Regions from separate parts of the Streptomyces huasconensis genome, predicted to be linked through region 1. Evidence: predicted binding sites of a transcription regulator. Region 1 holds the regulator's gene; the other holds the start of a gene.
What was found. Region 1 encodes HspR, which represses chaperone genes until heat shock. Its sites were predicted from a motif close to TTGAGNNNNNNNNNCTCAA; they were not measured.

Region 1 (7,698 bases):
CTCCGGCCGGTCCCGCCGTCCGCCGCGCTCGCCCAGCGCCTGCACCCCCTCGAACGGGAAATCCAGGAGCGGCGCAGGGTCGCCGTGGAGCTGACCGACATCTTCGAGCCATTTATGGCCATCACCGCCCGGGAAGAGCCCACGACCCACGCGATCACCGTGCTGGAAGGGGACGCCCGCATCCACGCGGCCATCGAACGCGCCACCGCCGAGTGCCGTTCCGAGGTGCTCACGGTGCAGCCGGGGGGCGGCCGCAGCGAGAACACGCTCACCGTGGCGCTGCAACGCGGCCAGACCATCCTCGACCGCGGCATCACGATGCGCACGCTCTACCAGCACACGGTCAGGCACAGCCAGGGGACGCTCGCCTACGCGGCCTACATGGCCCAGGGGAACGTGGAGATACGCACCCTGGAAGAGCTGACCGACCGGCTCATGATCTTCGACCGGAACGTCGCGCTCATACCCGCCAGAGCCGACCAGCAGGTCGCCCTGGAACTCAGACACCCGGGCCTGGTGGAGTACCTCGCCAAGGTCTTCGAAGAGCAGTGGAGCCGCGCGACCCCCCTGATCGACGACGTGCCCTACCCCCCTTCCGTGGACGGCATCACCGGCGTCCAGCGCTCGATCGCCAAGCTGCTCATCGACGGCCACGTCGACGAGGCCATCGCCCGCCGCCTCGGCATGAACGTCCGCACCTGCCGCGCCCACATCGCCAAGATCGCCGCCGCCCTCGGCAGCGGAAGCCGTGCCCAGCTCGGGTACCTCATCGCCCAGTCGGGAATCCTCGACCAGGACCGTCCGAAGTGACCGCCGAAACCACCCCGGCCGCCCCCGCCACTTCAGCCACCCCGGCCACTCCGACTGCCCCGGCCACCCCGGTCAGCACAGCCACCGCAACCACCGCGGCCCATCCGCCGCACGGCCCCGACACCCTGTGCGAGGCCGGCAGCCACCTGTACGCACGCGCGCTGCGGGAGGGCCGCGTCCCCCTGCGGGACGCCGAGCGGACGCCCTGCCTCACCGACTTCCAGCTACTGCTGACGGACGCCGAGGACACCCGGTGGCTGCGTCCCGTCGCCCCGGCGCTCGCGCTGCCCCGGCTGCTCGACACCATCGAGCAGGACATCGCGTACGAGCGGCGCCGCGGGGTCCGGCTGGCCGACACGTTCACGCCTCTCATGGCGGTCACCCCCGACGCCCGCCCCCAGGAGGTCTCCTCCACCCTCACGGTCCTGCGCGGGCTGCCCCGCATCGGCGAAGCCGTCGACCGGGCCCTGAACGCGGCCACCGAGGAGGCCCTGTGCATCCAGCCCGGAGGGACCCGGCCCCCCGAGGTGCTGGCACGCTCCCTGGCGAGCGCCCAGGGGCTCCTCTCCCGCGGCGGCCGCCTGCGCACCCTGTACCAGCACACCACCCGCCACTCCCTGCCCGCCCTCGCGTACTACGAGCGCCTCCAGGGCGACGCCGAGGTCCGCACGCTGGACGAACTGACGGAGCGGCTCTTCGTCTTCGACCGCTCCGTCGCCTTCATCCCGGCGAACAAGGAACGCGACATCGCCCTGGAGCTGCGCCACCCCGCCCTCGTCGACTACTTCGCCACCACCTTCGAACGGCTCTGGCGCCTGGCCACCCCCATGTACCCGCGGTCGGCGAAGATCCCCTCGGGCAGCGGCGTCACGCCGCGCCAGCACGCCATCGCCACCCTCCTCGTCGAAGGCCTCACCGACGCCGAGATCGCCGACCGCCTCGGCATGAACATCCGCACCGCCCGCGACCACATCGCCAGGCTCGCCACCACCCTCGGCAGCGGAAGCCGCGCCCAGCTCGGCTACCTCATCGGCCAGTCAGGAATCCTCGCCCGCGGCTCCTGGGGCTCCTGAGACGCCCGCCGCGCCCCGGCCCGCCCGCGTGGGGCGACCACCGCGGCCCAGAAGTAGACACTTCAATGAAGGGGACACCCTCGCCCCCGGGTCCCCCTGCATAGAATCGCCGCGCTTCAACCGAGCGGGAGGGAGCGCACATGCGCAGCGAGCACGCGCCGCACGCCGTGGAGGAACTCTGCGAGGAAGGCTCCTCCGTCTACGCCCACGCCCTCCGTCAGGGCAGGGTCCGCGTCGAGGACTCCGAACGGGCGCCCTGCCTCCTCGACTTCGGCCTCCTCCGTCCGGACCCCGCCGACGCCCGGTGGCTGCTGCCCGCCGCCCCCGCCACGGCCCTGCCCCGCCTCCTGCGCACCATCGAGGACCGGATCGCCGGGCAGCGTGCGCGCGAGGCGCGTCTCACCGCCGCGTTCGCACCGCTCATCGCGCTCGACACGGAGCTGTCCGCCGCCGCCGACCTCCCCGCGATCACCGTCCTGGACGGCCTCGAACACATCAACGCGGCCATCGACCGCGCCATGAGCGACGTCACGGAGGAGTTCCTCGCCATCCAGCCCGGCGGCACCCGCCCGCCCGAGACCCTGGCCGAGGCCTTCCCGCGCGACCAGGCGGTCCTCGGCCGGGGCTGCCGGATGCGGACCCTCTACCAGCACACGACCCGCCACTCGCTGCCCGTGCTCGCCTACTTCGAGCAGCTGGAGGGCGACGTCGAGGCCCGCACCCTGGACGAGGTCACCGACCGCCTCTTCGTCTTCGACCGGAGCGTGGCGTTCATCCCGGCGAGCAAGGACCGCACCGTCGCCCTGGAACTGCGCCACCCGGCCCTCGTCGAGTACTTCGCCACCACCTTCTGGCGGCTGTGGCGGCTGGCGACGCCGATGTGGCCGCAGGCCGCCCCGCAGGTCTCCGAGGGCGGCGTCACCCCGCGCCAGCGGGCGATCGCGGGCCTGCTCGTCGAGGGCCTCACGGACGCCGAGATCGCCGACCGCCTCGGCATGAACATCCGCACCGCCCGCGTCCACATCGCCAAGCTCGCCGCCACCCTCGGCAGCGAGAGCCGCGCCCAACTGGGCTACCTCATTGGGCAGTCGGGGCTGCTGGAACGGAACCCGTGAGCGTCCGGCCGCCCGCCCCTCCGCGTCAGGCGTCCGCCCCTAGCCACTCCCTCAGCAGCGCCTCCCGGTCGGCCGCCCGCGGCGTGCCCCCCTCCCGGCGGCGCCCCCACTCCGCCATCGCGGCCAGCGTCGTCAGGAGCGTGCCCGCGCCCCGCGTCAGCTGGGCGAGGAGGTCGAGCGAGAGGTCGTGTTCCGCCGGGGAGTAGCCCGTCGCCGCGGCGGTGTACACGGTCAGTTCGTGGTCGGCGCCCTGCACGTCGGTGATCCGTACGGTCATCGTCGGCGCCTCGTCCCCGCCGCCGAGGCCGACCGTCAGGGCCATGTCCACCAGGGCGCCCACCTGCCGCTTCAGCGACTTCACGGGGGCGTTCTCGACCGTCAGGGCCCGCACGTCCTCCCACGGCCACAGACCCGTCTGCCGATCGCCGAGGGCCACCACGCCCTCCGGGGTCAGGCGCACGCCGGCGGCCAGCCCGGACGGCTTCGCGCCCACGTACACATCGCCCTCGGCGATCCAGAACAGCCCCACCATGGCCATGAGAATCCACTTCCCCCGCAACACCACATGTCAGCACGTACGCAGGACGTACGTCAGGTCGACCACCGCAACGCGCGAAGGGGCCGGGAGGTTCCCCTCCCGGCCCCTTCGACACCCACGTGGGCGGCGCCGCTACTGCTCCGTCGCTCTCTTCGGCCGCCAGACCACCAGCGCGCTCGCCTGCTGCACGTCCTGGTACGGGACGAGGTCGCGGCGGTACGAGGCGTGTACCGCCGCTTCACGCTGCTGCATGGCGGCGGCGGCTCCCTCCACGGCCGCGGAGAGTTCCGCGACCCGTGACTGAAGCGCCGCGACCTGGTTCTCCAGCTCGATGATCCGCTTGATGCCGGCGAGGTTGATGCCCTCCTCCTGCGACAACTGCTGCACGGTGCGCAGCAGTTCGATGTCGCGCGCGGAGTAGCGCCGGCCCCGGCCCGCGGTGCGGTCCGGGGAGACCAGGCCCAAGCGGTCGTACTGGCGCAGGGTCTGCGGGTGGAGGCCGCTCAGCTGGGCGGCCACCGAGATGACGTACACCGGCGTGTCGTCGGTGAGTTGGTACGGATTGCGACGACGGCCGACCCTCTCCATGGGTCACGCTCCCTTCGCGGCCTGGAACAGTTCTGCCCGCGGGTCGTCGCCCGCAGTCGCCTTGCGGTAGGACTCCAGGGCTTCCTTCGCCGAGTCCGACAGGGATGCCGGGACCGACACCTCCACCGTCACCAGCAGGTCGCCGCGCGTGCCGTCCTTGCGGACGGCGCCCTTGCCGCGGGCGCGCATGGTGCGGCCGTTGGGCGTGCCCGGCGGCAGCTTCAGGGTGACGGCCGGACCGCCCAGGGTCGGCACCTTGACCTCACCGCCCAGCACCGCCTCGGGGTACGTCACCGGCACCGTGACCGTGAGGTTGTCGCCCTTGCGGCCGAAGACCGGGTGCGTGCCGACGTGCACGACCACGTACAGGTCACCGGCCGGGCCACCCCGCTCGCCGGGGGCGCCCTTGCCGCGGAGCCTGATCCGCTGACCGTCGCTGACCCCCGCCGGAATCCGCACCTGCATGGTGCGGGAGGACTTCGCGCGCCCCGAGCCGTGGCAGACGTCGCACGGGTCCTGGGCGATCAGGCCCCGGCCCTTGCAGTCCACGCACGGATCGGTCAGCGAGAAGCCGCCACCGCCACCCCGCGAGACCTGGCCCGTGCCGACGCAGGTCGGGCACACGCGCGGCGTGCCGTTCTTGTCGCCGGTGCCGGAACAGGCCTTGCAGGCGGCCTGGGAGGACATGCGCAACGGCACCGTCGCGCCGTCCACCGCCTCCGTGAAGCTCAGCGTGACCTCGGACTCGATGTCCTGGCCGCGCCTCGGCTGCGTACGCGTGCCGGAACCGGCACCCGCGCCGCCGCGGTTGAACAGGCCCCCGAAGACGTCACCGAGGCCGCCCCCGAAGCCGCCGCCGGCCGCTCCACCCCCACCGGCCGCGCCTCCGAAGAGGTCGCCCAGGTCGAAGTTGAACGATCCGCCGCCGGCTCCGGGGCCCGACCGGAATCCGCCGTTGCCGAAGAGGGCACGCGCTTCGTCGTACTCCTTGCGCTTCTTGGGGTCACCGAGGATGTCGTTCGCCTCGGAGATCTCCTTGAAGCGCTCCTCCGCCTTGGCGTTGCCCTTGTTGGCGTCCGGGTGGTTCTCGCGGGCGAGTTTCCGGTACGCCTTCTTGATCTCGGCTTCGGTGGCGTCCTTGGGGACGCCGAGGACCTTGTAGTAGTCCTTCTCGATGAAGTCCTTGGTGCTCATCCCCGACGTCCCTCCTTCCTACGCTTGCTGCGCTTGCTACGTACGACCGACGTGGTGCCGACGTCAGCCCTCGTCCGGGCCACCGGTCTCCTTGTCCTTCGCCTCATCGGCGGAGGAGGAGTCGGCCGCGGCCGAGGACTCGTCGCCCTTGACCGTCTGCGCGCCGGGCTGCGGCTCGGCGACGGCCACCCGCGCGGGGCGGATGGTGCGCTCGCCGATGCGATACCCCGGCTGCAGGATCGCGACGCACGTCGTCTCGGTGACGTCCGGTGCGTAGCTGTGCATCAGGGCCTCGTGGATGGTCGGGTCGAAGGGCTCGCCCTCCTTGCCGAACTGCTGGAGGCCCATCTTGGCGACGACGGTCTCCAGCGCCTCGGCGACCGACTTGAAGCCGCCGACCAGTTCGCCGTGCTCACGGGCGCGGCCGATGTCGTCGAGGGTCGGGAGCAGCTCGGAGAGGAGGTTCGCCGAGGCGATCTCCTTCACCGTCACCTTGTCCCGCTCCACCCTGCGGCGGTAGTTCTGGTACTCGGCCTGCAGCCGCTGGAGGTCCGCCGTGCGCTCGTTGAGCGCGGTGCGCACCTGGTCCAGCTGGGCGGTCAGGCCCGCGTCCTGCGCGGACGTCTTGCTGTCCGTGTCCCCGGCCGGGGCCGCCGGACCCTCCTCGGTGGAGGGCTCGGCGGCCTTCGGCGCCGCGTCATCAGGGGTGGCGCCGGAGGGGACGTCAGGCTTCTCGGCGTTCTCACCGAGGCCCGGGGTCTCCTCGGTCATCAGGCGGCGCCACCCTTCTGGTCCTTCTCGTCGTCGACGATCTCGGCGTCGACAACTCCGTCGTCCTCCTTGGCCTGGTCGGCGCCGGGGGCCGCGCCCTCGGCACCGGCCGCCTGCGCGCCCTGGGCGTCGGCGTACATGGCCTGGCCCAGCTTCTGCGAGACGGCGGCGACCTTCTCGGTCGCGGTGCGGATCTCGGCCGTGTCCTCGCCCTTGAGCTTCTCCTTCAGCTCATTGACGGCTTCCTCGACCTCGGTCTTGACCTCGCCCGGGACCTTGTCCTCGTTGTCCTTGAGGAACTTCTCCGTCTGGTAGACGAGCTGCTCGCCCTGGTTGCGGGACTCGGCGGCCTCGCGGCGCTTGTGGTCCTCGTCCGCGTACTGCTCGGCCTCCTGGCGCATGCGGTCGACCTCGTCCTTCGGCAGCGAGGAGCCGCCGGTGACGGTCATCTTCTGCTCCTTGCCCGTGCCGAGGTCCTTCGCGGTCACGTGCATGATGCCGTTGGCGTCGATGTCGAAGGAGACCTCGATCTGCGGGACGCCGCGCGGGGCCGGCGGCAGGCCCGTCAGCTCGAACATGCCGAGCTTCTTGTTGTACGCCGCGATCTCGCGCTCGCCCTGGTAGACCTGGATCTGCACGGACGGCTGGTTGTCCTCGGCCGTCGTGAAGATCTCCGACCGCTTGGTCGGGATGGTCGTGTTCCGCTCGATGAGCTTCGTCATGATGCCGCCCTTGGTCTCGATGCCGAGGGACAGCGGGGTCACGTCGAGGAGCAGAACGTCCTTGACCTCACCCTTGAGGACACCGGCCTGGAGCGAGGCACCGATGGCGACGACCTCGTCCGGGTTCACGCCCTTGTTGGCGTCCTTGCCGCCGGTCAGTTCCTTGACCAGCTCGGCGACGGCCGGCATGCGGGTGGAGCCACCGACGAGAACGACGTGGTCGATCTCGGAGAGCTGGATGCCCGCGTCCTTGATGACATTGTGGAACGGCGTCTTGCAGCGCTCCAGGAGGTCGGACGTGAGCTGCTGGAACTGGGCGCGGGTGAGCTTCTCGTCCAGGTGCAGCGGGCCCTCGGCGGAGGCCGTGATGTACGGGAGGTTGATCGTGGTCTCCGTGGAGGAGGACAGCTCGATCTTGGCCTTCTCGGCCGCCTCGCGCAGGCGCTGGAGCGCCATCTTGTCCTTGGAGAGGTCCACGCCGTGGCCGTTGTTGAACTGCTTGACCAGGTAGTCGACGACGCGCTGGTCCCAGTCGTCACCACCGAGGTGGTTGTCGCCGTTCGTGGCCTTCACCTCGACGACGCCGTCGCCGATCTCGAGGAGCGAGACGTCGAAGGTGCCGCCACCGAGGTCGAAGACCAGGATGGTCTGGTCGTCCTTGTCGAGGCCGTAGGCCAGGGCGGCGGCGGTGGGCTCGTTGACGATGCGCAGGACGTTCAGGCCCGCGATCTCGCCGGCCTCCTTGGTGGCCTGGCGCTCGGAGTCGTTGAAGTACGCCGGGACGGTGATGACCGCGTCGGCGACCTTCTCGCCCAGGTACGCCTCGGCGTCACGCTTCAGCTTCTGGAGGATGAACGCGGAGATCTGCTGGGGGTTGAACCCCTTGT
Region 2 (7,698 bases), 1.2 Mb from region 1:
TCGAGCAGGGTCTCCACCAGGCGGCCGAGGCGCTCGGTCTGCTTCAGGGCGGTGCGCATCGTCTCCGGGTCGGCGGCGGAGACTCCGTCCACCACGTTCTCCAGGACGGCGCGCAGGGCCGCGATGGGGGTGCGCAGCTCGTGGCTGACGTTGGCCACGAGTTCCTTGCGCTGGGTGTCCTGGGCCTCCAGGTCGTCGGCCATGGCGTTGATCGTGGTGGCCACGTCGCCCAGCTCGTCGCGCCGGTCGGCGCCGCGTACCCGGCGCGTGTAGTCGCCGTGGCTCACCGCGCGGGCCACCGCGTTCATCTCGTCCAGCGGCGCGGTGAGGCTGTGCGCCACGAACTGCGTGATGAGCAGCGTGGCGATCACCGAGAAGACGGTGATGAAGCGCAGCTCGGTCTCGGTCTTCATGGCCACCAGGAGCAGGCCCGTGGTGATGAAGACGGAGACCACCACCAGGGCCCCGAGCTTCGTCTTGATGGAGAACGGCCGCAGCCCCTGGAACGGCCCGAAGGACCCGAACGGCCCGCTCATGGCAGGACCGGCCTCACGGCGTCGGGGTTTCGAGGGCGTAGCCCACGCCGTGCACCGTCCGGATGCGCTCGGCACCGATCTTCCGGCGCAGCGCCTTGATGTGGCTGTCGACGGTGCGGGTGCCGGAGGCGTCGGCCCAGTCCCAGACCTCGGCGAGCAACTGCTCGCGGGAGAGGACGGCGCGCGGGGTGTTGGCCAGGCAGACCAGCAGGTCGAACTCCGTGGGCGTCAGATGGACGTCCTCGCTGCGCACGCGCACACGCCGCTGGGCGTGGTCGATCTCCAGTTCGCCCAGGCGCAGGATGCCGCTGCGGGGCGTGGTCGCGGCGAGCGCGGCCCGCTCGACCCTGCGGAGCAGGACGTGGACGCGGGCCGCGAGTTCCCGCATGGAGAACGGTTTGGTCATGTAGTCGTCGGCGCCCACGCCGAGGCCGACCAGCATGTCCGTCTCGTCGTCACGCGCGGTGAGCATGAGGACCGGGACGGGGCGCTGGGCCTGGACCCGGCGGCACACCTCCAGGCCGTCGAAGCCCGGCAGCATGATGTCGAGGATGAGCAGGTCGGGCTGCCAGGCCTGGGCCGTGTCGACCGCCGAAGGGCCGTCCCCGGCCGTTTGCACAACAAAACCCTCGGCCCGCAGCCGGGCGGCGATGGCGTCGACGATCGTCGGGTCGTCCTCGACCACCAGGACCCGTCGCTGGGCGCCGGGTGTCGCCGCCGTCGCGCCGTTGTGGGAGGTGTGTGTCTGCTCCATCGCCCGCCCCTGACACTGATCGCTTGTGTTCGGTCAGCAGGGTACGGGGCGCGAAGGCACCTCGGCTACGCAGCCCTGACGCCGAGATGCACCACGTCGGGGACGCCTCGGGCAACGGGGATCTCTTCGGTGCGTACCCGCTGGAATCCGGCATTCCGTAGAGCGTCGTCGAAAGCGGGCGAGGGCTTGGCGGACCACACGGCGAGCACTCCGCCGGGGGTGAGGCGGGCTTTGCAGGCGGCCAGACCGGCAGGCGAGTAAAGGGAGTTGTTGCCCTCCGTCACCGTCCAGTCGGGGCCGTTGTCGATGTCCAGACAGAGTGCGTCGTACGTCTGGTCGTCCGTCTGCGGGGCACCGGGGCGTGTGTCCCTGGTTCCGTTCATGTAGGTGACGAGGTCGGTGTGAAGAATTTGCGTACGCGGATCGGTGAGCGCGGCGGCGGACAGCTCGGCGAGCGGTCCCGCCCGGTGCCAGTCGATGATCGCCGCCTCGCGCTCGACGACGGTGATGCGCCCCCAGCGGGGGTCGGCGGCGGCGTGCGCGAGGGAGAAACCGACGCCGAGGCCGCCGATCAGGAGGGCGGGTGCCGGGCGGTCGTCGAGGGCGTCCCGCGCCGCGTCGACGAGCAGCCGCTCCGAGCGGCCGTCGGAGGTGTCCATGAGGAAGCAGCCGTTGGCGATGATCTGCAGCAGCTCACCGTGGCGCCGCAGCACGACCTCGCCGTACGGGCCCTCGCGCCTGTCGAGGACGACGGGGGCGTCGGTGGTGTGGGTGTGCATGGGCCACAGGGTATGAGCGCGGGGGCGGAGTGCGGGCGGCATTTTCGGCGGGCGGGTGGTGCCGAGGCTGCCGGTGACGCGGAAGTGACGGGTGGGGTTGCTGTGAATCACGTCCCACGTGGGCGCCGGGCGTGGACAGCGCTCCGGGAATGGGCAAAGGGTAGGACGGGACGGAAGGAGCGCCTCACCCGTGAACCAGAGCGTCGAGCCCCCGGACACCCCCGCCGCCACCGGCACCGCCCGCGCGCCCGGGGACGGTGAGCCGCCCGCCCTGAACGCGATACCCCGGCAGCCGCCGCCGGGGCTTTGGCGGGAGGGGGAGCGTGGGGGTGCCGCAACGGTTGGGGTTGCGGATACGGCCGGGGCCGCTGTTGGGCCTGCGGATGGGGCTACGACTGCCGGGGGGTCTGCGGCTGCCGTTGAGTCTGCGCCTGCGGCTGGGGCTGCCGCTGGGCCGGGGTCTGCGGCTACGATTGCCGAGGGGTCTGCGGCTGCGGCCGGCATTGGGCCTGCGGCCGTTGCCACCGCTGTGGCTGGGCCCGTCGCCGCTGGGCTCGCTCCGGCTGTCAGGGCCGTCGCCGGGTCCGCCACCGTCGGGCCCGTACCTGCTGTCGCGGCCGTCGGCGGGTCCGCCACCGCCGAGTCCACGCCCGCCGTCACGGCCATCGCCAGGCCTGTGGGCACCGCTACGGCCCGCGCCGAGTCCGCGGTCACCGCCGCCCCCGCCGTCCGCTCCCGGGCCCGCCCCTGGCGGTTGCTGCCCGGGCCCCGTCGTACGCCCTTCACCTTCGGGTACGCCGTCGTCCTCACCGGCACCTCGCTCCTCGGCCGGTACGGCGACCCGGAGCTGGTCGACGCGCTGTTGCGCGGGTCCAGCACCGATGTGGCGCACCTCGCGCACAACCCGCTCCTCGTCCTCGTCGCCAGCGCCCTGTGGATCGCGGGCGGCATCACCTCGCCGTACGCCATCGCCTTCCTGCTCGTCCTCACCGCGCTGGAGCGCCGCATCGGCGGTCTGCGCACGGCCGGGGTCTTCCTGCTCGGACACGTCGTCGCCACGCTCGCGACGGAGGTCCCGGTCGGGCTGTCCGTCCTCGCGGGGCACCTGCCCGGCAGCTCGCTGCACCGCCTCGACTACGGGATCAGCTTCGGCGTGGCCGCCAGCGTCGGCGCGCTCGCGGGGCTGCTCACGCCGTGGCTGCGCTGGGCCGTGCTCGCCGGCTTCGGCTGGATGCTGGTCGAGGACCTGATCGCGTTCACCGACCCCATGACGAACTGGGGGCACCTGCTCGCGTTCGCCGTCGGTGTCTGCGTCTGGCCGCTGCTCAGGCGCGGCCGTCCCTTCCGGGCTTCCGCCAGGCCGGCCTCACGCGCCGAAGCGGGCTAGGCGGGCACCGCCTCCAGTACGGACGGCCACGCCGCCGTCGGCACGATCCGCGTCAGCGTGAACCCTCCCGCCGAGAGCAGCGCCGTGAAGTCGGCCTCCGTCCGCTCCCGGCCGTCCACGATCGCGGCCATGGCGAGGTCCAGCGCCTTGCCGGGATGCGGGTCGTTGCCCTTGGGGAGCACCGACTCGACGACCAGGAGGCGGGCGCCGGGTGGCATGGCCGCCCGGCAGTTGCGCAGGATGCGCAGGCAGGCGTCGTCCGGCCAGTCGTGCAGTACGTGCTTGAGTACGTAGAGGTCGCCGCCCTTGGGTACCTCGGCGAAGAAGTCCCCGGACTCGGCGCTCCAGCGGCCCCGCACGGCCTCGTCCCCGCTCAGGACATGCGTACTGATCGCCGGGGTCTGGTCGAAGAGGACCCCGGTCAGGCCGGGCCGCCCGCGCAGGAGCGTCTTCAGGAGGTTGCCGCGCCCGCCGCCGACGTCCACCACCGTGCCCCGCTCGGGGAAGGGGAACGCCTCGGCGACCGCCGTGTCGACCGGCCCCGAGAGCGAGGTCATGCCCGCGTCGAACAGCTCCCGCAGCGCCGGGTCCCCGGCCAGGTACGCGAAGAACGGCTGCCCGAAGGTCCGCTCGAAGGACGGCCCCTCCTTGCGCACCGTCTCCTCCAGACCCGCCGAGGTCCTCTGGAACGCCTGGTCGGTCAGCATCACGACCGCCGCGTGCTGCGAGTGCGGCACGTCCGTGCGCAGCGAGTCCGCGAGCGGCGTGAGGTGGAAGGCGCCCGCCTCGTCCTCGCGGAAGACGTCACGCGTGGCGAGATAGCGCAGGACGCGGCGCAGGTGCCCGGCGTGGGTGTCCGTCAGCTCCGCCAGCTCCTCGGCGGTGCGGGGCCCGGCGGCCAGGTGGTCGGCGACCCGGCAGCGGGCCGCCGTGCGCAGCGCCGCGGAGAACAGGTGCCCGAGCGCGTGCTCCATGAGCCGGCCGGTGAGGTCAGGTGTGTCCACCATGGGTCTCCTCCGTGAGAGTCGGGGGGAAACCTCCACGGTCCCGAGGGAAGGCCCGTCCGTACAGAGGGCGTCCGGGGCCCACCTGGAGCGGATGACGGTGCTGATGCCCACGCCGATGCCGCTCACGCCGTCGCCCCGCACGGCCCCGGCGACCAACTTGGGGTCCCCGTAGCCGAGATGAGAGGCGCATATGGCGGCCCGCACGCCGGCTGAGCGCGTTCTGGCCCGCTCATTCACCACCGATGACGGCGCGACCCGGTTCAACGTCACCGACCTGATGACGGAACATCAGCCGGACCGCAGCGTCACGTTGACCTACGGCCTGATCGTCGAGCGGGAGGGTCGGGCCGACGAGTGCTGGGTGTGCACACTGCCCTGGGGCGACAAGTCCTTTGCGGACGTGTTCACCTCCTCCGCCCCCGACCCCGAGCGCCTTCGCCAACTCGTCGAGCTGGTGCGTGGCCTCTTGGAAGAGTGGTGGGACACCAAGGGGCACAACCGCCGGTCCGCGAAGTTGGGACGCCGCTGCCCCTGAGCCGCCTCCACGGAGGCAAGCGACCCGGAAACGCGGCACCGCGGCCCTCGGCAGCACACCGGGTCGGGGTGATCGCTCAGAGCGAACAACGGTTGGGGAACATCGCGGCGCTCACAAGCATTGAGTCGGTACAGCTCAACTTGAATGCCGAAAGGGAGATCATGGCTACTGAGTCCACCTCGTACACAACGCTCACTCTGCCTGTGCTGCCGCTCGACGACGAGGTGGTCCTGCCCGGCATGGTGGTTCCGTTCGACCTCTCCGACGCCGAGGTGCGCGCCGCGGTGGAGGCCGCGCAGGCCGCGGCCCGTTCCGAGGGCGACAGCAAGCCGAAGGTGCTGCTTGTTCCGCGCATCGACGGGACGTACGCCGCGATGGGCGTCCTCGGCACCGTCGAGCAGGTCGGACGGCTCTCCGACGGCGACCCCGGCGCCCTCATCCGCGGCCGCGGCCGCGTGCGCATCGGCGCCGGTACGACCGGGCCCGGCGCCGCCCTGTGGGTCGAGGGGCAGAACGTGAGCGACTCCGTCCCGGAGCCCCTGCCCGGCGCCGTCACCGAGCTGGTCAAGGAGTACAAGGCGCTCGCCACCAGCTGGCTGAAGAAGCGCGGCGCCTGGCAGGTCGTGGACCGCGTCACGCAGCTCGCAGAAGGCAAGGACGTCTCCGCGCTCGCCGACAACTCCGGGTACTCGCCCTTCCTCACCACCCAGCAGAAGGTCGAACTGCTGGAGACCGAGGACGCCGTCGCCCGCCTCAAGCTCGCCACCGCCCAGCTCCGCGAACACCTCGCCGAGCAGGACGTCGCCGAGACCATCGCCAAGGACGTCCAGGAGGGCGTCGACAAGCAGCAGCGCGAATTCCTGCTGCGGCGTCAGCTGGACGCCGTGCGCAAGGAGCTGCGCGAGCTGAACGGCGAGCAGGAAGGCGAGGAGTCCGACGACTACCGCGCCCGCGTCGAGGCCGCCGACCTGCCCGAGAAGGTCCGCGAGGCCGCCCTCAAGGAGGTCGACAAGCTGGAGCGCGCCAGCGACCAGTCGCCCGAGGGCTCGTGGATCAGGACGTGGCTCGACACCGTTCTCGAACTGCCGTGGAACGAGCACACGGAGGACGCGTACGACATCAAGGGCGCCCAGGAAGTGCTCGACGCCGAGCACGCGGGGCTCCAGGACGTGAAGGAGCGCATCACCGAGTACCTGGCGGTGCGCAAGCGCCGCGCCGACCGCGGCCTCGGGGTCGTCGGCGGGCGCCGCGGCGGCGCCGTGCTCGCCCTCGTCGGCCCGCCCGGCGTCGGCAAGACCTCGCTCGGCGAGTCCGTCGCGCACGCCATGGGCCGCAAGTTCGTGCGGGTCGCGCTCGGCGGCGTACGGGACGAGGCGGAGATCCGCGGACACCGCCGTACGTACGTCGGGGCGCTGCCCGGGCGGATCGTGCGGGCCATCAAGGAGGCCGGGTCGATGAACCCGGTCGTGCTCCTCGACGAGATCGACAAGGTGGGCTCCGACTTCCGGGGCGACCCGGCCGCCGCCCTCCTCGAAGTCCTCGACCCGGCGCAGAACCACACCTTCCGGGACCACTACCTGGAGGTGGAGCTGGACCTGAGCGACGTCGTCTTCCTGGCGACGGCCAACGTCCTCGAAGCCATCCCGGAGGCCCTGCTCGACCGCATGGAGCTGGTCCGCCTCGACGGTTACACGGAGGACGAGAAGATCGTCATCGCCCGCGACCACCTGCTCCCGCGCCAGCTGGACCGGGCGGGCCTGGCGAAGGACGAGGTCACGCTCGACGAGAGCGCCCTGCGCAAGCTCGCCGGGGAGTACACGCGCGAAGCGGGCGTACGCAACCTGGAGCGCTCGGTGGCGCGGCTGCTGCGCAAGGTCGCGGCCCAGCACGAACTGGGCGAGCGGGAGCTGCCCTTCACCGTCACCGACGAGGATCTGCGCGACCTGATCGGGCGGCCGCACCACGTGCCGGAGTCCGCCCAGGACCCGGCCGAGCGGCGCACCGCGGTGCCGGGCGTGGCGACCGGGCTCGCGGTCACCGGGGCGGGCGGCGACGTGCTGTTCGTGGAGGCGTCCCTCGCCGACCCGGAGACCGGGGCCTCGGGGCTGACCCTCACCGGCCAGCTCGGCGACGTGATGAAGGAGTCGGCGCAGATCGCGCTGAGCTTCCTGCGCTCGCACGGCGCCGAACTGGAGCTGCCGGTCGCCGACCTGAAGGACCGGGGCGTGCACATCCACTTCCCGGCGGGCGCGGTGCCGAAGGACGGGCCGAGCGCGGGCGTCACGATGACGACGGCCCTCGCCTCGCTGCTCAGCGGCCGGCTGGTCCGCACCGACGTGGCCATGACCGGTGAGGTCTCGCTGACCGGCCGGGTGCTGCCGATCGGCGGCGTCAAGCAGAAGCTGCTGGCCGCGCACCGCGCCGGGATCACCACGGTGATCATCCCGAAGCGGAACGAGCCCGACCTCGACGACGTCCCGGCCGAGGTCCTGGAGAAGCTCGACGTGCACGCGGTGACCGATGTGCGCCAGGTGCTCGAACTGGCGCTCACCGAGGCCACCGTGCCCGAGGCGCAGGTCCCGGTCGCCGTGTAACGGGCCAGGGATCGCCGCGTCACGGCAAGGGAACGGCGGTCCGCCCCGCACGGGGCGGGCCGCCGTTCGCGTACTCAGCCGTTGGCGAGCGCCTGGACCCGGTCGT

Region 2: the regulator HspR is predicted to act here: its motif matches at 5,119-5,137, upstream of lon (endopeptidase La).

What each region holds. Positions count from the first base shown of each region.
Region 1 covers NZ_CP086119.1:4,272,572-4,280,269, reverse strand. The annotation lists gene J2N69_RS19515 (helix-turn-helix domain-containing protein) at 1-810, shown strand, start outside; gene J2N69_RS19510 (helix-turn-helix transcriptional regulator) at 807-1,883, shown strand; gene J2N69_RS19505 (helix-turn-helix transcriptional regulator) at 2,024-2,998, shown strand; gene J2N69_RS19500 (hypothetical protein) at 3,024-3,536, opposite strand; gene J2N69_RS19495 (heat shock protein transcriptional repressor HspR) at 3,669-4,124, opposite strand; gene dnaJ (molecular chaperone DnaJ) at 4,128-5,318, opposite strand; gene grpE (nucleotide exchange factor GrpE) at 5,382-6,089, opposite strand; gene dnaK (molecular chaperone DnaK) at 6,089-7,698, opposite strand, start outside.
Region 2 covers NZ_CP086119.1:5,480,792-5,488,489, forward strand. The annotation lists gene J2N69_RS25115 (sensor histidine kinase) at 1-536, opposite strand, end outside; gene J2N69_RS25120 (response regulator transcription factor) at 550-1,290, opposite strand; gene J2N69_RS25125 (spermidine synthase family protein) at 1,356-2,069, opposite strand; gene J2N69_RS25130 (rhomboid-like protein) at 2,746-3,456, shown strand; gene J2N69_RS25135 (acetylserotonin O-methyltransferase) at 3,453-4,463, opposite strand; gene J2N69_RS25140 (hypothetical protein) at 4,654-4,998, shown strand; gene lon (endopeptidase La) at 5,160-7,592, shown strand; gene J2N69_RS25150 (lysozyme) at 7,667-7,698, opposite strand, start outside.